Linked DNA regions of Duganella dendranthematis. The protein of the gene in region 1 interacts with the protein of each later gene in a pairwise test. Links are inferred from orthologs where the notes say so. Each region holds a gene or a part of one and is shown in the gene's direction. Other genes may lie near its edges.

Evidence for each region.
Region 2: the proteins of HH213_RS03405 (region 1) and cheA interact in binary tests that used the Escherichia coli proteins (3 or more experiments, as listed by UniProt). The link is inferred for Duganella dendranthematis from one-to-one orthologs.

Annotation. Positions count from the first base shown.
Region 1 is NZ_CP051684.1:717,767-728,056, reverse strand. Bases 4,859-7,756 are described here. They hold HH213_RS03405 (methyl-accepting chemotaxis protein), read left to right. Parts: upstream 4,859-5,380; coding sequence 5,381-7,132; downstream 7,133-7,756. Other genes in these bases: HH213_RS03395 (efflux transporter outer membrane subunit), read right to left, coding at 7,747-7,756; HH213_RS03400 (Dps family protein), read right to left, coding at 7,181-7,666; HH213_RS03410 (MFS transporter), read right to left, coding at 4,859-5,100. In the rest of the region: HH213_RS03430 (ion transporter), read right to left, coding at 1-235; HH213_RS03425 (glycoside hydrolase family 53 protein), read left to right, coding at 348-1,355; HH213_RS03420 (diguanylate cyclase domain-containing protein), read right to left, coding at 1,352-2,980; HH213_RS03415 (hydrolase), read left to right, coding at 3,202-3,855; more of HH213_RS03410, read right to left, coding at 3,856-4,858; more of HH213_RS03395, read right to left, coding at 7,757-9,168; HH213_RS03390 (efflux RND transporter periplasmic adaptor subunit), read right to left, coding at 9,165-10,290. UniProt on the Escherichia coli protein: Receptor for the attractant L-aspartate and related amino and dicarboxylic acids. Tar also mediates taxis to the attractant maltose via an interaction with the periplasmic maltose binding protein. Tar mediates taxis away from the repellents cobalt and nickel.
Region 2 is NZ_CP051684.1:158,530-168,908, reverse strand. What follows is about bases 2,754-5,740. They hold cheA (chemotaxis protein CheA), read left to right. Parts: upstream 2,754-3,147; coding sequence 3,148-5,334; downstream 5,335-5,740. Other genes in these bases: HH213_RS00865 (chemotaxis protein CheW), read left to right, coding at 5,344-5,740; HH213_RS00875 (response regulator), read left to right, coding at 2,754-3,106. Outside these bases: HH213_RS00895 (class I SAM-dependent methyltransferase), read left to right, coding at 1-137; flagellar motor stator protein MotA, read left to right, coding at 268-1,128; flagellar motor protein MotB, read left to right, coding at 1,166-2,122; HH213_RS00880 (chemotaxis protein), read left to right, coding at 2,158-2,706; more of HH213_RS00875, read left to right, coding at 2,741-2,753; more of HH213_RS00865, read left to right, coding at 5,741-5,841; HH213_RS00860 (methyl-accepting chemotaxis protein), read left to right, coding at 5,976-7,724; HH213_RS00855 (CheR family methyltransferase), read left to right, coding at 7,834-8,697; chemoreceptor glutamine deamidase CheD, read left to right, coding at 8,707-9,303; HH213_RS00845 (protein-glutamate methylesterase/protein-glutamine glutaminase), read left to right, coding at 9,323-10,379. UniProt on the Escherichia coli protein: Involved in the transmission of sensory signals from the chemoreceptors to the flagellar motors. CheA is autophosphorylated; it can transfer its phosphate group to either CheB or CheY.

The DNA of each region.
Region 1 (10,290 bases):
CGCCGGCATGCAGCCAGTCGCCATATTTGTCGGCGATCGGCTTGACGCTGGTGAGCACCACCACCAGCACACTGAGCAGGATGGCGCCGATCAGCGCCAGGTCGAAAGCGCGGCCTTTCGGCGTGTCGGATTCGAAGATGATGGCGTACAGCGCGGCACGCCAGCCGCCGGCCGGCTTGCCGAGGCGCTGGTGGGGATCGGAGGTGAGGACGGTGGCGGAGTCTTGGGTGGTCATGGTGTTTCTATCTTACCGGCAAACGCCATGGCGGCGCGTCCATATCGAAAGGGCATGGATTCTGCCATTTTCCGCATGCCTGCGCGCTCTGCCTTTGGGCTAGCATACGCGCATGAAAAACATCCTGATCGCATTCATGATGGCTGCTGCCATCACCGCCCACGCCGAACCATTCGTCAAAGGCGCCGATGTCGGCTGGCTGCCGCAGATGGAAGCCACCGGCTACAAATTCTACAACCGCCAGGGCAAGCAGGAAGACCTGTTGCAGATACTCAAGGAGGACGGCATCAACACCATCCGCCTGCGGACCTGGGTCAACCCGTCCAGCGACCGCGCCAGCGGCCACAACAGCAAGGACGAAACCGTCGCCATGGCGGTGCGCGCGCAGAAGATGGGCATGCGCGTGATGATCAATTTCCACTACAGCGACAGCTGGGCCGATCCGCAGCAGCAGCGCAAGCCGGCCGCGTGGATCGGTCACGATTTCCCGCAACTGCTGAAGGATGTCTATGGTTACACGCATGAGGTGATGAGCGCGCTGAAGCAGGCCGGTGTCACGCCCGAGTGGGTACAGGTGGGCAATGAAACGCCGACCGGCATGATCTATCCGGAAGGTCACACCGACAACTGGCCGCAACTGGCGCAGCTGATCAACCAGGGCTATGACGCCATCAAGGCCGTCAGCCCCACGTCCAAGGTGGTGCTGCATCTGGATCGCGGCAACGACAGCCAGCGCTTCCGCACTTGGTTCGACAACGCCAGGGCCAACGGCGCCAAGTATGACGTGATCGGCATGTCTTATTACCCGTACTGGCTGGACGGCCGGCCCGACTACACCGCCTCGATCAACGACCTGGCCGCCAACATGAACGACATGGCGGCGCGCTACGGCAAGGAAGTGATGGTGGTGGAAGTCGGCGGCGAAGACACGCAGCCGCAAAATACCTACGACATGCTGGTGGCCGTGCAGCGCAAGGTGAAAGCGGTGCCTGACCACAAGGGCCTGGGCGTGATCTACTGGGAACCGCAAGGCGCGCGCAGCTGGAGCCACTACGAGCTGAGCGCATGGGGCGCCGACGGCCGACCAACCAAGGCGATGGAAGCCTTCCGCGCCGACTAACCACGGCCGCTTACCAGCGCCACGCGTTCGGCGCCGACGGCATTGATGGCGAAGCTGTTGCGGCCGGCGGTCTTGACGCCGTACAAGGCCTGGTCGGCGGCGCGCATCAGTTCCTCCACATCGACGCCGGCGCTGTGGGTGACGGCGATGCCGATGCTGGCCTGTACCACGCGCTGCACGCTGCCCAGCGCAAACGGCGCGTGCATGGCTTCCAGGATGCGCTTGCCCAGCACGTCCATCTCGGCGGGGCACGACAGCTGCTCGAACACGATGACGAATTCATCGCCGGCCAGCCGCGCCACGGTGTCGCTGGCGCGCACGGCCGCCGACAGCCGGCGTGCAAATTCCACCAACACCTGATCGCCGGCGGCGTGGCCCAGCGTGTCGTTGATGTCCTTGAAGTGGTCGACGTCCAGGATGGCCAAGGCCACCGGCTGGCCGGAGCGGGCCGCGCGCGCCAGGGCTTGCGGCAGAAAGGCGTCGAACATGCGGCGGTTGTTGAGGCCGGTCAGGACGTCGGTGGTGGCCAGGTGGTGCAGTTCCTGCTCCGCCTGCTCGCGGCGCTGCGACAGACCATAGAAGGCGCGGCTCAGGTCGCCGAACTCGTCGCGCCGCGCGACATCGAACACGACGATATCGGCGCGGCCGGCACTGATGTTTTCCACATGTTCATGCAGCTTGGTCAACGGACGCAGCAGCTTCTTGGTGATGGCCCAGCCGAACAGGCCGGCGCAAGCGGTCAGGACGGCCGCACCCAGCAGCGCCCGCAGCCGCACGCTTTGCATCGAGGCAAACGCGCTGCGCAGCGGGTAGGAGAGGGCGATGGTCCAGTCCACTTCGCGCAGGTGCCTGTGCACCAGCAGCACCGGCACGCCGTCGTCGAGCAGGCCGTCTTCCCAGCCTTCCGGCGTGCGCAGCGCGGCGTCCAGCAGGGTGCCGGGGGCGTCGTCGGCCTTTTCCAGGATGCGCGCCTTGTCCGGATGGTGCACGGTGACGCCGTCGCCGGCGACGATGAACAGGTAGCCATCGGCGCCCGAGCGCAGCGCATCCAGCTGGGCCGAGAACGATGGCCGTAGCAGGTCGATGGCGCCTAGCACGATGCCGATCAGCTTGCCATCGGCATCGCGCAACGGTTGGGTAATCACCACCACCGGCTGGCCAGACAGTGCGCTTTTGATCGGCGGCGAGATCACGCCTTCCTGCAGGCGCAGCGTGTCCTGGAAATATTTGCGTTCGGCGATATTGATGCGCCTGGCGTTGCGGTCGCGCAGGCTGGCGACCAGGTTGCCCGACAGGTCGAAAGCGTTGACGTTGAAAAAAGTGTCGCGCAGCGTTTCGTGCGCCTCCAGCATGGTCTGCAGCTCGGCCAGCGGCAGGCCGCGGTCGTTGATCTCCTCGCCCAGCGCTTTCAGCAACTGGCGCTTGTTTTGCAGGTCGTTGTCGATGAAGGCTGCGGCGCCGGTCAGCAGCGACAGTTCCTGGCGGGCGAGGATCTGGCGCAGTTCGGATTCGGCAATCAACAGCGAAATGCCGCCGGCGCCGATGCCGGCGAACAGCAGCAGCGCAATGATCAGCGCGCTGATCTTGAACTTAAAGCTGAGGAAGAAGCTGAAAAGCGGCCGCATCGGGGCTCCTGACCTGCACCGCGCAATAGGGAGCCCAGTATAGCCCCGTCGCCTGAAAGGCCGCGTTCGGATGGCTTTCGAAAATTTCGATAATAGAGCGGTAACTTTTCCGCTTTCTGATTGTGAATGGCTGCCGCATAATTCATTCCATCAGCAAGGCACACAGCAAAACGCAGCGCTAAACACCATATCGAAATTTTTGAATTTTAGGAGAATACATTATGCCAACCGCCATCGCCAAACCAGGTCAAACTCTGCTGAGCCCAACTAACCACGCCCTGATCCTGATCGATCACCAGTCGCAGATGTCGTTTGCCACCAAGTCGATTGACCCGGTCCAGCTGCGCAACAACGTGGCGCTGGTGTCGAAAGCGGCCAAGGAATTCAAGGTGCCGACCATCCTGACCACGGTGGCGGAAAAATCGTTCTCCGGCCCGATCTTCAACGAAATCAAGGACGTGTTCCCGGACGAAGTGGCGATTGACCGCACCACCATGAATACCTGGGAAGACCCGCGCATCGCCGAGCGCGTGAACGCCATCGGCAAGGACAAAATCGTGCTGGCCGGTCTGTGGACTTCGGTCTGCATCGTCGGCCCAGCGCTGTCGGCACTCGACCAAGGCTTTGAAGTCTACGTCATCACCGACGCCAGCGGTGACGTCTCCGACGAAGCGCATGAACGCGCCGTGGCCCGCATGATCCAGGCCGGCGCCCGTCCGATGACCTCGCTGCAATACCTGCTGGAACTGCAACGCGACTGGGCCCGTGGCGAGACCTACAACGAAACCGTAGCGACCTCGATCGCCCACGGCGGCGGCTACGGCCTGGGCCTGATCTACGCCAAAACCATGTTCAACGCGGCTGAAGGTCACTAATCAGCGGATCTTGGGCGCCCACTGGCGGCGAAATAGCACCAGCGTGCTGGTGGCGCCCAGCAGCAGGAACAGGAAGATGGCTTGCATCGATAGCGTGTAACTGCCGCTGGTGTGCAGCAGCCAGCCGGAAAGGCTGGCCGAGACGCCGCCCGCCAGGCTGGTGGCGACTTGCAGCAAGCCCGTGTTGAGGCCGACCGCCGGCAGCGGGATCAGTGTCAGCTTGCTGAGCGCCAGGTGGTTGGCGGTCACCAGCCCCAGCAGCGAGAGTGACACCACATTCCAGAACAGCGCCATGCGCAGCGTGTCGGCATACGCGCCCAGCAGCACGGTAGTGGCGCCGATGAAGCCGGCGACGATGAAGCATTTGCGCACCCGTACGGCGTCGTGACCGCGCGCGATCAGGCGGTCGGCGCTCCAGCCGGCCAGCGCCGCCACCACGGCGATGCCGGCAAAGCTGAAGAAGGTGTAGAGCCCGGATTTTTGCAGCGTCAATCCGCGCTGCTCGACCAAATAGGCCGGCATCCACGTCATGCAATAAATGTAGAAGTAGGCGTAGCAGAAGTTGTTCAGCATGCCGCCCCAGATCACCGGGCTGGCCAGCAGATTACGCAGCGGCACCGACGCCGCTTGCTCCACCCGTACCGCCAGTTCTTGCGGCGACGGAAAATCATTCTTCACCTGCGTCAGCCACGGCCACAGCCACAGCAGTCCAGTCAGGCCGGTGGCGATGAACATCAGCTGCCACGAGTGATGCACAATCAGCCAGGCGGCGATTGGCGCACCCAGCGCCGGCCCCATCTTGCCGCCGACCGAGAAGATGCCCAGCGCCGTGCCGCGCTGACGCTCGGCAAAGTGGTTGGCGAGGTAGCGGTAGGTGGCCGGCACCACCACGCCTTCGGCTGCGCCGATCAGCAGCCGCATCAGAATCAGCGCCCACAGTGTGCCGACCAGGCCGGTGGCCGCCGCCGTCATGCACCACACGGCCAGGCAGATGGCGTATGGCCACTTGACGCCGTAGCGGTCGACGACCCAGCCCATCGGCAGCTGCACTAGTCCATACGACCAGAAAAAGGCTGAACTGAGCCAGCCGCGCTCGACACTGGTCAGTCCGAATTCACTGATGAACCCGTGGTCGGCCAGTGCCGACGACAGGCTGGTGCGGTCGACAAAGGAAATCATCTGCCCCAGCGCCAGCAGCACCACGATTAGCCATGGCCGCTCCAGCGCCGCGCGTTTTGTTTCCATGCCCTGTACCTTGATCAGCCAAAAACAGGCGCCAGTATATTTCATTGCCTATGGTCACGTAACGAGGCCGGCACGCCCCAAAGGATCGCCATGGATATCACTTGTTATATGGAAAGTATTCCGCTAAGCTGATTGCACTCGATTCTCCGCCGCCATGCCACCCCCTGCCGGGCGTGCGTCATTATTATTACGGCCCCATCCCCGCCGTGTCCGAATTCATTTAGCGATCTCAATGTCCTCATAGGACAGCTATCGATTTTCTTTCGATTGGAAAAATATTATGTTTGCTAACCTGACTATTCGTACCCGGCTGATCGGCACCATGGCCTTGCTGGGACTTCTCATTATTTTCATCGGCGTGCGCGGCATCCAGGCGTTGCATACATCCAACGATGTGCTGAAAGATGTCAACAGCAATGCGATGGTGTCGATGAAGGCAATTTATGAAGCGCAGATCCAGATCGACCGCGCGCGCCTGTCGCTGGACCGCATCGCCATGGCGCCGGACGCGGCCAACGTGCCGGAGACGCTCAAGCGCACCCAGGACTTCATCGACAACAGCGACAAGCTGTGGAAGACTTACTATTCGCTGCCATTCGGCGAGGGCGAAAAGGCGCTGGCCGACCAGGTCGCGGCGCAGCGCGAGGCGCTGATCAAGCAGGGTATTCTGGTTGCCATCAAGGCCATCACCGACAAGAACAAGCCCGAGATCGACCGCATGATGCTGAGCGAGGTCACGCGTCTGTTCCGCCTGTACACGGACAGCTCGGAAAAGCTCACCACCTACCAGCTGAAGTCGACTACCGATCAGTATGAAGCCAGCCAGGCCGCCTACCAGCGCAACCTGACGCTGGCGATTGTCGCCATCGTGATCGGCATCGCGCTGGCGGCGTTCTCCGGCTTGCTGCTGCTGCGCGCGGTCATGGGGCCGCTGAACCAGGCGCTGACGCTGTTCAACGCGATGGCGGACGGCAACTTGGCCAATCGCATCGAGCATGGCCGCAAGGATGAGATGGGGGCGATGATGGAAGGCCTGGGCGCGATGCAGGAGCGGCTGGCCGACACCGTGCGCAGCGTGCGCGAAGGCAGCGATGCGATCGCCACCGCGTCCAGCGAAATCGCCGCCGGCAACCTCGACCTGTCGCGCCGCACCGAGCAGCAGGCCGCCAGCCTGGAAGAGACGGCGTCGTCGCTGGAAGAGCTGACCTCGACCGTACGCCAGAATTCCGATAATGCGCGCCAGGCCAATACGCTGGCGTCGTCGGCGTCCGACATTGCCATCAAGGGTGGCGAGCTGGTCAGCCGCGTGATCGGCACCATGGGCTCGATTACCGAATCGTCCGACAAGATCGCCGACATCATCGGCGTCATCGACGGCATCGCCTTCCAGACCAACATCCTGGCGCTGAATGCGGCCGTGGAAGCGGCCCGTGCCGGTGAGCAAGGCCGTGGCTTCGCGGTGGTCGCCACCGAGGTGCGCAATCTGGCGCAACGCTCGGCCGCTGCCGCCAAGGACATCAAGGCGCTGATTACCGATTCGGTGGAGAAGGTCGGCAGCGGCAGTGCGCTGGTCAACGAGGCCGGCACCACGATGGAAGAGATCGTCACCAGCGTCAAGCGCGTGACCGACATCATCAGCGAGATCAGCTCGGCAGGCCGCGAGCAGGAAATCGGCATCGAACAGATCAATACGGCAGTGGCCGAGATGGATACCGTGACGCAGCAGAATGCGGCGCTGGTGGAACAGGCGGCGGCGGCATCGCAAGCGATGCAGGAGCAGGCCGTCAAGCTGGCCGAGATGGTGGCGGTGTTCCAGGTGGAAGGCGGCAATATCGCAGCCCGCAAGATCTCGACTGCCCGGCCGGCGGCGCGGGCAACGGCGGCGGCCCCGGCCGCTGCGGCGCCACGCAAACCGGCGCTAAAACTGGCGAGCAAGCCGGTAGCCAAGGCGGCGGCCAAGGCAGCCGCGCCAGCGTCGTCGGCGCCGCGCAAGGCGCCGGCCGATAACAGCCAGGAGTGGGAAGAGTTCTAAATGAAAAAAGGGGCCGCATGCGGCCCCTTTTGCTAAGGTACGAAAGGTTTATTCTTCCAGCAGGCTGCGCAACATCCACGCGGTTTTCTCGTGCACGTCCAGACGCTGGGTCAGCAGGTCGGCGGTCGGCTGGTCGTCGCACTCGTCGACCACCGGCAGCAGCTTGCGCGCGGTGCGGGCGGTGGCTTCCTGCGCTTCGACCAAGTGACGCACCATGTCCAGCGCGACCGGCACACCGTCGACTTCCTTGATGGTGGCCAGCTTGGCGAACTGGGCGTAGGTGCCCGGCGCCGGGTAGCCCAGCGCACGGATGCGCTCGGCGATCTGGTCCAGCGCCGCCCATTGTTCGGTGTACTGCGTCATGAACATCTGGTGCAGCGAGTTGAACATCGGACCTTTGACGTTCCAGTGGAAGTTGTGGGTCATCAGGTACAGCGTGTAGCTGTCGGCCAGCAGGCCGGACAGGCCAGCCGCGATTTTCGCACGGCTTTTATCGGACAGGCCGATATCGATCTTCATTGCTTTCGCCATCATGGAGCTCCTTGATTAGTCGTTAACTCATCCATTGTAGCGCCATGACGGCGATTCTGCCTGCCCCGCTAGCCAGATCCCGCTTAACCTGCGGTCCAGCCGCCGCCGATGGCCTTGACCAGCTGCACGCCGGCCTGGCGGTAGCGGGTGGTCAGGTCCAGTTCGCTGCGCGCCGATTGCAGGTAGGCGGTTTGCGCCGTCACCACTTCCAGGTAGCTGGCCGCGCCTTCGTCGTAACGCTTCTTGGCCAGGTCCAGCGCGCGCTGGGCGGCGGTGGCGGCCAGATGGTCGGACTTGGACGCTTCGTCGTAGTTGGTCAGCAGCGACAGCTGGTCTTCGACCTGCTGGAAGGCGGTCAGCACCACCGAACGGTAGCGCGCGCCGGCTTCATCCAGCTGTGCCTCGGCATTGGCGATCTGCGCCTTGCGGCGGCCGCCATCCAGCAGGCTGACGGCCAGCGACGGACCGACTGCCCAGAACAGGTTGGAAGCCTGGGCAAAGCGGCCGAAGTCGCTCGACTGGAAACCACCCGACGCGTTCAGCGTCAGCGACGGGAACAGCGCGGTGCGCGCCACGCCGACCTGGTCGCTGGCGGCCGCCACGCGCAGCGCCGCTGCGGCGATGTCGGGACGGCGTTGCAGCAATTGCGACGGCAGGCCGACCGGCAGCGCCGGCGTCACGAAGCTGACGTCGTTCGGCGCCAGCGTGAAGCTGGCGGCGTTGGCGCCGACCAGTGCGGCGATCGCGTGTTCCTGCACATTGCGCTGGGCCTGGCGCTGACGCAGCAGCGAGCGGGTCGATTCCAGCTGGGTCTCGGCGCGGGCCAGGTCCAGGCCGGAGGCGCTGCCGCCTTCATGCCGGCGGTTGATCAGGTCGGCCTGGCGCTGGTAGGCCACTTCGGTTTCGCGCAGCAGCTTGAGGTCGGCATCGGCGCCGCGCAGGGCCAGCAGCGTGTCGGCCAGCTGGATTTGCAGCGACAGGCGGGCCGCTGCCAGATCGGCATTGGCGGCGCGTTCCTGCGCCACGCCAGCGCTGACCTGCTTGCTGATGCGGCCCCACAGGTCGACTTCGTAGCCGAGATCGAATTGCAGCGTGCCGCTGTTGTATTCAGCCGGCGAGGTGGCGCCGCGCAGCGGCTTGAGGTCGGACTGGCGGTCGCGCTGGCCGTTGAGCGAGGCGCCCAGGGTCGGCGATTGCGCCGCCCGCAGCGTATTGGTGGCGGCCTGCGCCTGCAGGTAGCGCGCCAGCGCGCTGGCCAGGTCGGGGCTGTTATCCAGCAGCTGTTGTTGCAGCTGGTCGAGTTGCTGGTCGCCGTACATTTTCCACCAGTCGGCGGGCAGTTGCGGCGCCTTGGCGTTGGCGTCGGCCCAGCCGGGCGGCAGGTCGCGGAAAGCGTCGGCCAGCGGCACCGCCGGCGGAGCCTGAACCGGAGCGTCGGCGCAGGCGCTCAAGGCCAACGCCAGCGTCACGGCCAAAGCGAGGGGAGCGGGATTAAAGATCTTCACAGCTTGGCCTTGGAGTTAGTAGCAGCGGCGGCAACGCGGACCACATCGCCGGTGGCGACGCCGTCCGGCGGATTGGCGATCACCTGGTCGTTGCTATCGAGGCCGGAGGCGATTTCCAGCACATTGCCGAGGTCGCGGCCAACGGTGATGGTTTTCACTACCACATGGTTATCCTTGCCCAGCGTCGCGACCTGGGTGCCGGCCTTGTTGAAGATCAGCGCGCTTGGCGGGATGCTCAGCGCGTTGCTGGTCAGCGGCGCGTCGAAGTGCAGCGAGGCGTAACCGCCCGGCAGCAGGTCGTGGCTGTCGTTCTGCACGCTCAGCTGCACCAGCATGGCGCCGGAACTGACATTGATCGACTGCGACAGCGACTGCACGGTGGCGACGAAGGTCTTGCCCGGACGTTCCGGCACGGTCAGCTCGGCCTTGTCGCCGACCTTGATGGCGGCGATCTGGCGTTGCGGCACGTTGACGTAGACGCGCAGGCGGCTGATGTCGGACACCACGAACAGTTCCGTGCCCGGCGCACCGCCGACGCTGATCAGCGCGCCGACATCGGTGTTGCGGGTGGTCACCACGCCGTCGAACGGCGCCACCAGGCGGGTGTAGCGCTGCAGCGATTGCACGCGGTCGACATTGGCCTGCATGGCGCTGACGGCGGCCTGCTTGGCGGCCAGGTCGCCGGCTTTCTCGTCCGCTTCCTGGCGCGACACGGCGTCCGCCGTCAGCAGACCCTGCCAGCGCTTGGCGGTGCTGGCGGCCAGCGTCAGGTTGCTGCGCGCGCTGGCCAGTTCGGCCTTGGCTTGCAGCAGTTGCTGGTCGAGGTCGGGCGTTTCGATGTCGGCCAGTTGCTGGCCGGCCTTGACCGGCGCGCCGATGTCGACGCTCCAGCTTTTCAGGTAGCCGCTGACGCGGGCATAGATCGGTGCGCGTTGCCACGCTTCGATGCGGGCCGGCAGTTCCAGCGGCGCGCCGCTGATCGGCTTGACGGCCAGCACGCTAACCATCGGCACCAGCGGTGCGCTGGCTTCGTTGACTTGCTCGGCGACCGAGCGGCGGCTTATCACGCCGGCCGCCACCAGGGCGACGGCAAGCACGATCAGACCCAGGGCCAGCGGCTTG
Region 2 (10,379 bases), 560 kb from region 1 along the record:
TGTGGCACAAGGCGGCTGCTGAAATGTGTCCTGGTTCGATGCTTGTGAGCTATGAATTTGTCATTGAGGAAAGAACACCAGATAGCATCATTAGAGCCACAGAGCGCGAAATTCCCCTCTATATATGGTACTTTTAAGCATCATTTGACGTTATTCACTTGCCCGCCCCCCCTTAGTCAGGCTATTGTAGTTCTATATGTAAATTCTTGAAAAACCGGCCCACTTCGTCACAATTCGGCCGGTTTTCGCTCTGGGGAGTCAGAACACTTGTTAGTCATCATCGGATATGTAGTGGTCCTGCTTGGCGTGTTCGGCGGCTATGCCGCCAGCGGCGGGCACATGGCCGTGCTGATTCAGCCGCTGGAGCTGGTCATGATCGGCGGCGGCGCTGTCGGCGCCTTCCTGGTCGGTAACAACGGCAAGACCCTGAAAGCTACACTGGGTGCGATTCCGACCCTGTTCAAGGGCTCGCGCTACACCAAAGACCTGTACATGGAGCTAATGTCGCTGCTGTTCGACGTGCTGTCCAAGGTCCGCAAGGAAGGCCTGATGTCGATCGAAGGCGATATCGACAGCCCGGAGCAAAGCCCGCTGTTCAGCAAGTACCCGAGCGTGCTGGAAGACCATCACATCGTCGAATTCATGACCGATTACCTGCGCCTGATGGTGTCGGGGAATATGGATGCGTTCCAGATCGAGAACCTGATGGACATGGAGATCGAGACCCACCACCACGAGGGCGCCGCGCCGGCCCACGCCATCGCCAAGCTGGGCGACGGCATGCCGGCCTTCGGTATCGTGGCGGCGGTGATGGGCGTGGTGCACACCATGGAATCGGTAGGCTTGCCGCCGGCCGAGCTGGGTATCCTGATCGCCCACGCGCTGGTCGGTACCTTCCTCGGTATTCTGCTGGCCTACGGCTTCGTCGGTCCGCTGTCGAGCCTGCTGGAACAGAAGCTGGAAGAGTCGACCAAAATGTACCAGTGCGTGAAAGTCACGCTGTTGGCCAGCTTGAACGGCTACGCGCCGGCGCTGGCGGTGGAATTCGGCCGCAAGGTGCTGTACTCGACCGAGCGCCCGACCTTCAACGAGCTGGAAGACCACATCAAGAAATCCAAGTCGAAGTAAGCCATGCCGCGCAATTTCACTAGTTTAAGGATGAATCATGGCTGAAGAGGGCTTGCGGCCGATTATCGTCAAGCGCATCAAGAAGGGCGGCGGCGGTCACCACGGCGGCGCCTGGAAGATCGCGTATGCCGACTTCGTGACGGCGATGATGGCGTTCTTCCTGCTGATGTGGCTGCTGGGTTCGACCACCAAGGGCGACCTCAACGGCATTTCCGAATACTTCAAGACGCCGCTGAAGGTGGCGATGGCGGGCGGTTCCGGCAGCGGCGACAGCTCGTCGGTGATCAAGGGCGGCGGCAAGGACTTGACCCGTACCGACGGCCAGGTCAAGGCCAGCGACGACCCGCAGGTCAAGAAGACCTATAACCTGACGGCCGCCAAGGCCGCCATGGAAGCGGAAGAAAACCAGCGCCTGAAAGCGCTCAAGGAACGCATCGAGAACAAGATCGAGGCCAACCCGCTGCTGAAGAAATACAAGGACCAGCTGCTGCTCGACATCACCAGCGAGGGGCTGCGGATCCAGATCGTCGACGAGCAGAACCGGCCGATGTTCGCGCTGGCCAAGGCTGAGCTGCAACCGTACACCAAGGACATCCTGCACGAGATCGGCTTCGTGCTGAATGACGTGCCGAATCGCATCAGCCTGTCCGGCCACACCGATTCGACGCCGTATATGAGCGACGCCGGCTACAGCAATTGGGAATTGTCGGCCGACCGCGCCAACGCTTCGCGCCGCGAGCTGATCGTCGGCGGCATGCAGGATGCCAAGGTCTTGCGCGTGGTCGGGCTGGCCTCGGCCATCAACCTCGACAAGGCCGACCCGTTCAATCCGATCAACCGCCGCATCAGCATCGTCGTCATGAACCGCAAGGCCGAAGACAATGTGCTGCGCGACGGCCGCAAGATCGAGGTCGGCGACGCCGAGGATGCTGCCGAGATCGCCCCCGCAGCGGCGGCCCAGGGTAAGCCGTCCGGCCCGCCGGTGCGCAAATAAGCCAGTAGAAGTAAACAGAAGTAAACGAGACTGTTATGACGAGAAAAAAAATTCTGGGGTCCCACGTCAAGCGCCTGCTGTCCGGCGTGGCTGACCACGGTCGCCGGCATCTGACCGAAGTCGAGACCGACCTGATCCAGACCGGCCTGCTGCTGGAGGAAGCGATTGAAAAGCTGTCCTTCAACTTCATGGCGATCCATAAGACGGTGGAGGCCGAGCAGGCCACCATCCAGCTGCTGCTGCAAGGCGGCACCGCGACCCCCGAGCAGCGCGCCCAGCTGGAGGCGCTGCAAGGCCAGGTCGGCGGCTATGTGAACGCCGCCATCACCAGCCTGCAATTCCAGGACATGACCAGCCAGTTGCTGGACCGCACGCTGAAACGCGTGACCGGCTTGCGCGAGTTCCTCGGCACGCTGGGCGCCCATGGCGACGAGATGCTGCCCGAGAGCGACAACGAACAGATCGTCGAGCTGCTGGGCAAGGTCAGCATGGCGCTGGCGATACAGAGTTTGGAATTGCGCAGCGTGTTGCGCAAAGCAGTCAGTCAGCAACACCTGGAGAGCGGCGACATCGAGCTGTTCTAACAACTATATAACGTGATTTACAAGAGAGATAAAGATGGCCAAGACTATACTTGCAGTTGATGATTCCAGCTCCCTGCGCCAGATGGTGGCGTTCAGCCTGAAGGCGGCCGGCTACCAGGTGGTGGAGGCGGTGGACGGCCAGGAAGGCCTGGAAAAAGCCAAGCTGCAGAACGTCGACCTGGTGCTGACCGACCAGAATATGCCGCGCATGGACGGCCTGCAACTGATCAAGCTGCTGCGCGAGCTGCCGAGCTACGCCAAGACTCCCATCCTGATGCTGACCACCGAATCGTCCGACGAGATGAAGGCCAAGGGCCGCGCCGCCGGCGCCAATGGCTGGCTGGTCAAACCTTTCGATCCGCAGCGGCTGATCGAAGTCGTCAAAAAGGTCATCGGCTGATAAGGCGTCATGATGCGAAGCGAACGTAACGGAGTATCCCCATGACCATCGATATAAGCCAGTTTTATCAGGTCTTTTTCGATGAGGCCGAGGAGCTGCTGGCTGAAATGGAGCGGCTGCTGCTGGCCGTCGATCTGGACGCCCCCGATGCCGAGGATCTGAACGCGATCTTCCGCACCGCCCACTCGGTCAAGGGCGGCGCCTCCACGTTTGGCGTGACCGACATGAGCGAAATCACGCACGTGCTGGAAACCCTGCTGGACCGCATCCGCAAAGGCGAGATGGCGTTGACCGGCGAACACGTGGACGCCTTCCTGGCCGCCAAGGACATCCTCAAAATGCAGCTGGACGGTCACCGTCTCGGCAGCGCGGTCGATCAGGACGCGGTCGGCAATGTGCGCATGATGCTGCAATCGCTGGCGCAGGACGTGCCGGTGGTGGCGCTGGCGCCGGTCGCGCCGGCCTACAATGCGGTCGAAACCAAGGTGGTCGATCACAGCGGCGGCCGCCGCTACCGCCTGGAACTGCCGGCCATGCCGCACCGCGAGGTGCAGGCGCTGGGCGAGGAACTGGGCCTGATGGGCCACGTCTCGATCACGCCGCTGGACAAGGACCGCAACGCCATGCTGGTCACCACGCATGAGAGCCTGGACGACGTGATCGCCATCTGCTCCTTCGTGCTCAATCCGGACGACATGATCGTCACCGAACTGCCGGCGCTGGACGACGCGCAGGCGGCAAAGGAACGGGCCGCGCGCAATCAGGTCGAGGCTGACCTCGGCTACGGTTTCTTCGACACTACCGAACTCAAGCCCGCCGCCGCCGGCGAGGGCTATGGCTTCTTCCAGCCGCTGGACGAAATCCGCGCCAACGCCGCCGCCGGCAGCGAAGACGCACAAGGTTACGGCTTCTTCCAGCCGGTCGAACAGATCCGCGCCGCCGCCGGCATCGTGATCGAAACGCCGCCGGAAGAAGAGAAGAAAGTCGTCAAGAAGGAAGAGAAGGAAAAAGAGAAGGCACCTGCCCACGCCGGCGCCGAGTCGGCCTCGATCCGCGTCTCGATCGAGAAGGTCGACCAGCTGATCAATCTGGTTGGCGAACTGGTCATCACGCAGGCGATGATCGAACAGCGCGTCGATACGCTCGACCCGATGGTGCACGAGCGCCTGCTCAACAGCGTCGGCCAGCTGACCCGCAATACCCGCGACCTGCAGGAAGCGGTGATGTCGATCCGCATGATGCCGATGGACTTCGTGTTCTCGCGCTTCCCGCGCATGGTGCGCGACCTGGCGCACAAGCTGGGCAAGAAGGTCGATTTCATCACCAACGGCGCCGCCACCGAACTGGACAAGGGCCTGATCGAGCGCATCGTCGATCCGCTGACGCACCTGGTGCGCAACTCGATCGACCACGGCATCGAAATGCCGGAAGTGCGGCGCGCCGGCGGCAAGAGCGATGCCGGCCGGCTGTTCCTGTCGGCTTCTCACCAGGGCGGCAACATCATCATCGAAGTATCGGATGATGGCGGCGGCTTGAACCGCGAGCGCATCCTGGCCAAGGCCGAACAGAACGGCCTGCCGGTAACGGAAAACATGAGCGACGCCGAAGTCTGGCAGCTGATCTTCGCGCCGGGCTTCTCGACCGCCGACGTGGTCACCGACGTGTCGGGACGCGGCGTCGGCATGGACGTGGTCAAGCGTAATATCACCGCCATGGGCGGCGTGGTCGACATCCGCTCGGCCAAGGGCTTCGGCACCACCATCTCGATTTCGCTGCCGTTGACGCTGGCGATTCTGGATGGCATGTCGATCCGCGTCGGCGACGAGATTTACATCTTGCCGCTGGGCTTCGTGATCGAATCGCTGCAGCCGGTGCCGGAAGACGTCAAGGAAATCAGTGGCAAGGGCCGCGTCATCAAGGTGCGCGGCGAGTACCTGCCGCTGGTGCCGCTGCACCAGATGTTCGACATCGCGCCGCGCTTTACCGACCCGTGCCAAGGCATCGTCATCATCGTCGAGACCGACGGCCGCAAGGCTGGCCTGTTCGTCGACGACCTGGTCGGCCAGCAGCAGGTGGTGGTCAAGAACCTGGAATCCAATTACCGCAAAGTAGCCGGCATTTCCGGCGCAACCATCCTGGGTGACGGCGGCGTATCGCTGATCCTGGATGTAGCCGCGCTGATACGCTCGTCGCGCCAGTTGGCCGACGAATCGATTTTTTCTTCATAGGGGGCCATCATGGCAGAGATCCAATCCAACGTCGCACAGGCCAACGAAATCGCCGGCCACGAATACCTGGCCTTCAAGCTTGGTACGGAAGAGTACGGCATCGACATCCTGAAGGTGCAGGAAATCCGCGGCTACGAAGCGGTGACCCGCATCGCCAACGCGCCTGAATTCATCAAGGGCGTGATCAATCTGCGCGGCATCATCATTCCGGTGGTGGACATGCGCATCAAGTTCCACCTCGGCGATCCGGTGTATGACCAGTTCACCGTGGTCATCATCCTCAACATCAACGGCCGCATCGTCGGCATGGTGGTGGACTCGGTGTCGGACGTGACCACGCTGACCCCGGAACAAGTGAAGCCGGCGCCGGAAATGGGCACCGCCTTCAGCACCGACTATATGATCGGCCTCGGCACCATCGACGAGCGCATGCTGATCCTGGTTAACATCGACAAGCTGATGTCCAGCCCGGAAATGGGCTTGATGGACCAGCTGGCGGCCGCTTGAGTGACCAACACTTAGCCTAGCCCGCCCCGCCGGCGCCTCAACCCCGCGCCGGCACCTTGCAGTACACGGACGTGTCCCAAAAAGAAGGACGCGCCGCCACACGACGATAGAGCACAGACAGAGGGGAGTACCACATGAACTTACGCGACTTCAAGATCGGCGCACGGCTGCGCATCGGTTTCGGCATTATTTTGCTGATCCTGGTGGCCATCGTGCTGATGACCAACTACCTGAATTACAGCAACAAGAGCAAGCTGACCAGCGGGTTGGAAACCGCGACGGCCAAGAACCTGCAGGCCGACGTGATGAAGAGCGCGATGCTGGAAACCGGCATCGCCATGCGTAACATCGGCCTGCAATCGGACGTCAGTCTGATGCAGAAGGAAGAGCAGAAAGTGAAAGACCAGCGCGCCCGCTACGAGAAAGCGCTGGCCGACCTCAAGGCGCTGGGCCTGAACGACAACGAGAAGAAAGTGCTGGCCGACATCAGCGTGCTGGACGCCGACACCAACACCGCCTTCAAGGAAGCCATCGGCCAGATTCTGGCATTTAACAGCGAGGGCGGCGCCAAGGTGATTTCCGGCCGCATCGATCCGCTCAATACGCAGACGCTGGTGCAGATCAACAAGCTGGTCGCCATGCAGCGCGCCAACGCCGAGGAAGTGATGGACAGCTCGGTCACCTCGGACCGCGGCCTGATGGTGGTGCTGTTCGTGCTGGGCGGCGTGGCGGTGGCGCTGGGCGTGGTGTGCGCGACGATCATCACCCGTTCGATCACGGTGCCGTTGTCGGGCGCGGTGGAAGTGGCGCAGAAAGTGGCCAGCGGCGAGTTGACCTCCGACGTGCAGGTCACCGGCCAGGATGAAACCAGCGAACTGTTGCAGGCGCTGAAGGATATGAACGAAAGCCTGGCCAAGACGGTGGGCGATGTGCGCACCGGTACTGAATTGATTTCGACGGCGTCGCAGGAAATCGCTTCCGGCAATGCCGACCTGTCGGCCCGTACCGAATCGCAGGCCAGTTCGCTGGAAGAAACGGCGTCGTCGATGGAAGAACTGACCTCGACCGTCAAGCAGAATGCCGACAATGCGCGCCAGGCCAACCAGCTGGCCGTGTCGGCGTCATCGGTTGCGGAGAAGGGCGGCACCGTGGTGTCGCAGGTGGTACAGACCATGGGGTCGATCACCGAATCGTCACGCAAGATCGCCGACATTATTTCGGTGATTGACGGTATCGCTTTCCAGACCAACATCCTGGCGCTGAATGCGGCGGTGGAAGCGGCCCGTGCTGGTGAGCAGGGCCGTGGCTTCGCCGTGGTGGCGTCGGAAGTGCGCAACCTGGCGCAGCGCTCGGCCGGTGCGGCCAAGGAAATCAAGGAACTGATCACCGACTCGGTGGACAAGGTCGATGCCGGTAGCAAGCTGGTGGACGAAGCCGGTCAGACCATGGACCTGATCGTGACGTCGATTCGCCAGGTGGCCGACATCATGGGCGAGATTACCGCCGCCACCCAGGAACAGAGCAATGGCATCGAGGAAGTCAATCAGGCGATTTCGCAGATGGACGAGATGACGCAGCAGAATGCGGCCCTGGTGGAAGAGGCGGCTGCGGCAGCGGAAAGCATGCAGGAGCAGGCCGAGTTGCTGTCGCAGGCGGTCAGCATCTTCAAGCTGTCGCATGACACGGCGGTGCGCCGCGCACCGACTCCGGCGCCGCAGCGCGCTGTGGTCAAGCCGGCCGCCGCGCCGAAACGCGCAGCCATTGCCGCCGCATCGCGTCCGGCATCGGCGCCAGCGCCAGCACCGACCGCTGCCGCGCGTCCGGCCGCGCCGAAGAAAACCACAGCGGCGTCCTCGGGCGCCGACGAGTGGGAAGAATTTTAAGTGGTCGTCGCACTCGCGCATGCGGGTGCCCATGCTGAGTATGGGTTCCCGCCTGCGCGGGAATGACGGCGGGCATTGTTAGTAAGCAGTACCAGAGAAGGGTTAACATATGCCGCAAAGCAAAGACACGGTCAAGGAATTTGACTTCAACGCGCGCGACTTCGAACGCGTACGCGGACTGATCTACAAACGCGCCGGCATCTCGCTGGCCGACAGCAAGCAGGAGATGGTTTACAGCCGTCTGGCCCGCCGGCTGCGCGCCACCGGCATCGATTCCTTCGCCAAATACCTGGACGACCTGGAAGCCGGCCGCCTGGGCGAAGAGTGGGAATCGTTCACCAACGCCCTGACCACCAACCTGACCTCGTTCTTCCGCGAAGCGCATCACTTCCCGCTGCTGGCCGACCACGTCAAGGGCAAGCGCGAGCCGCTGACCATCTGGTGTTCCGCCAGCTCCACCGGCGAAGAGCCGTACTCGATCGCCATGACGGTGTGCGAAGCGTTCAACACGCTGACGCCGAACGTGCAGATCGTCGCCACCGATATCGATACCAATGTGCTGGCGACCGCCGCCAACGGCGTCTACGGCATGGACCGGCTGGACAAGATGTCGCCCGAACGCCAGCGCCGCTTCTTCCTCAAAGGCAAGGGCGACCGCGAAGGTATGGCACGCGTGCGGCCTGAACTGCGGAATATGATAACGTTCAAGCAGTTGAACTTGTTGGCGGACAGCTGGCCGATCAGCGGCCAGTTCGACGCCATTTTCTGCCGCAACGTGATGATTTACTTTGACAAGGCCACCCAGCGCAAGATTCTGTCGCGCTTCGTGCCGCTGATGAAGCCGGATGCGCTGCTGTTTGCGGGGCACTCGGAGAATTTCCTGTATGTCTCGGAGTCGTTGAAACTGCGCGGCAAGACCGTCTACGAATTGGACGATACCGCTGCGGCCCGTAAAGCACCGCAACGCACATGAGAATAAAACATGGACCTCGAACAATTTGCCACGAACGTCTATTTTGACCGCACGTTCGACTGCCAGGCCGCCAAGATTCTGCCCGGTGAGTATTACTTCACCAACAAGGACATGCTGATCGTCACCGTGCTCGGTTCGTGCGTGTCGGCCTGCATCCGTGACCGTGTCACCGGCCTGGGCGGCATGAACCACTTCATGCTGCCGGACGGCGGCGGCGACGGCAGCCCGGTATCGGCCTCGGCGCGCTATGGCACCTACGCGATGGAAATCCTGATCAATGATTTGCTGAAGGCCGGCGCCCGGCGCGAAAACCTGGAAGCCAAGGTATTCGGTGGCGGCGCGGTGCTGAAGGGCTTCACCGCCATCAACGTCGGCGAACGCAACGCCGCCTTCGTGCTGAACTTCCTCAAGGTGGAAAAAATCCGCGTGGTGGCGGAAGATCTGAACGACATCTACCCGCGCAAAGTGTATTTCTTCCCGCGCACCGGCAAGGTGTTGGTCAAGAAACTGATGCAGAGCCATAACGATACGTTGGTCAAGCGGGAAATCGAATATGCCAGCCGCCTCAAGGTGGCGCCGGTGGGTGGCGAAATCGATCTGTTTTAAATAACAAGAAAGCCTTTTTATGAAGATCAAAGTCCTGGTGTGCGACGACTCCGCACTGATACGCAGCGTGATGAGCGAGATCATCAACTCGCAACCCGACATGGAAGTGGTGGGCGTGGCGCCCGATCCGCTGGTGGCGCGCGAACTGATCAAGCAAACCAACCCCGACGTGCTGACGCTGGATGTCGAGATGCCGAAGATGGACGGCCTCGACTTCCTGGAAAAACTGATGCGCTTGCGACCGATGCCGGTATTGATGGTGTCGTCGCTGACCGAGCGCGGCTCGGAAATCACCATGCGCGCGCTGGAGCTGGGCGCGGTCGATTTCGTCACCAAGCCGAAGATCTCGATCCAGGCCGGCATGCGCGAGTACACCGAACTGATTACCGACAAGATCCGCGCCGCTTCCAAGGCGCGCGTGCAGGCGCGTCGCCTGCCGCAGCCGGGCGCGGACGGCCATGCCGCATCGCCGCTGTCGGCCTTGCGCAATCCGCTGCTGTCGTCGGAAAAACTGATCATCATCGGCGCCTCCACCGGCGGCACCGAGGCCATCCGCGAATTCCTGATGCAGATGCCGTCCGACTGTCCCGGCATCCTGATCACTCAGCACATGCCGGAAGGCTTTACCCGCTCGTTCGCCAAGCGCCTCGATTCGCTGTGCAAGATCTCGGTGCAGGAAGCGCAGGGCAATGAGCGCGTGCTGCCGGGCCATGCCTACATCGCGCCCGGTCACTCGCACCTGTACCTGACCCGTAGCGGCGCCAACTACATGACCCGCATCGACCAGGCCGAGCCGGTCAACCGGCACCGGCCCTCGGTCGATGTTTTGTTCCGTTCTGCTGCACAAGCCGCCGGTAAGAACGCGGTCGGTGTTATCCTGACTGGCATGGGCAAGGATGGCGCGGCGGGGATGCTGGAGATGCGCAACGCCGGAGCGTATAATTTTGCCCAGGACGAGGCGAGTTGCGTGGTGTTCGGCATGCCGCGCGAGGCGATTGCGGTCGGCGCGGCGCACGAAGTTGGGGCACTCCAGGCACTGCCGGGCATGGTTCTTGGACACCTGGCACAGCATGGGA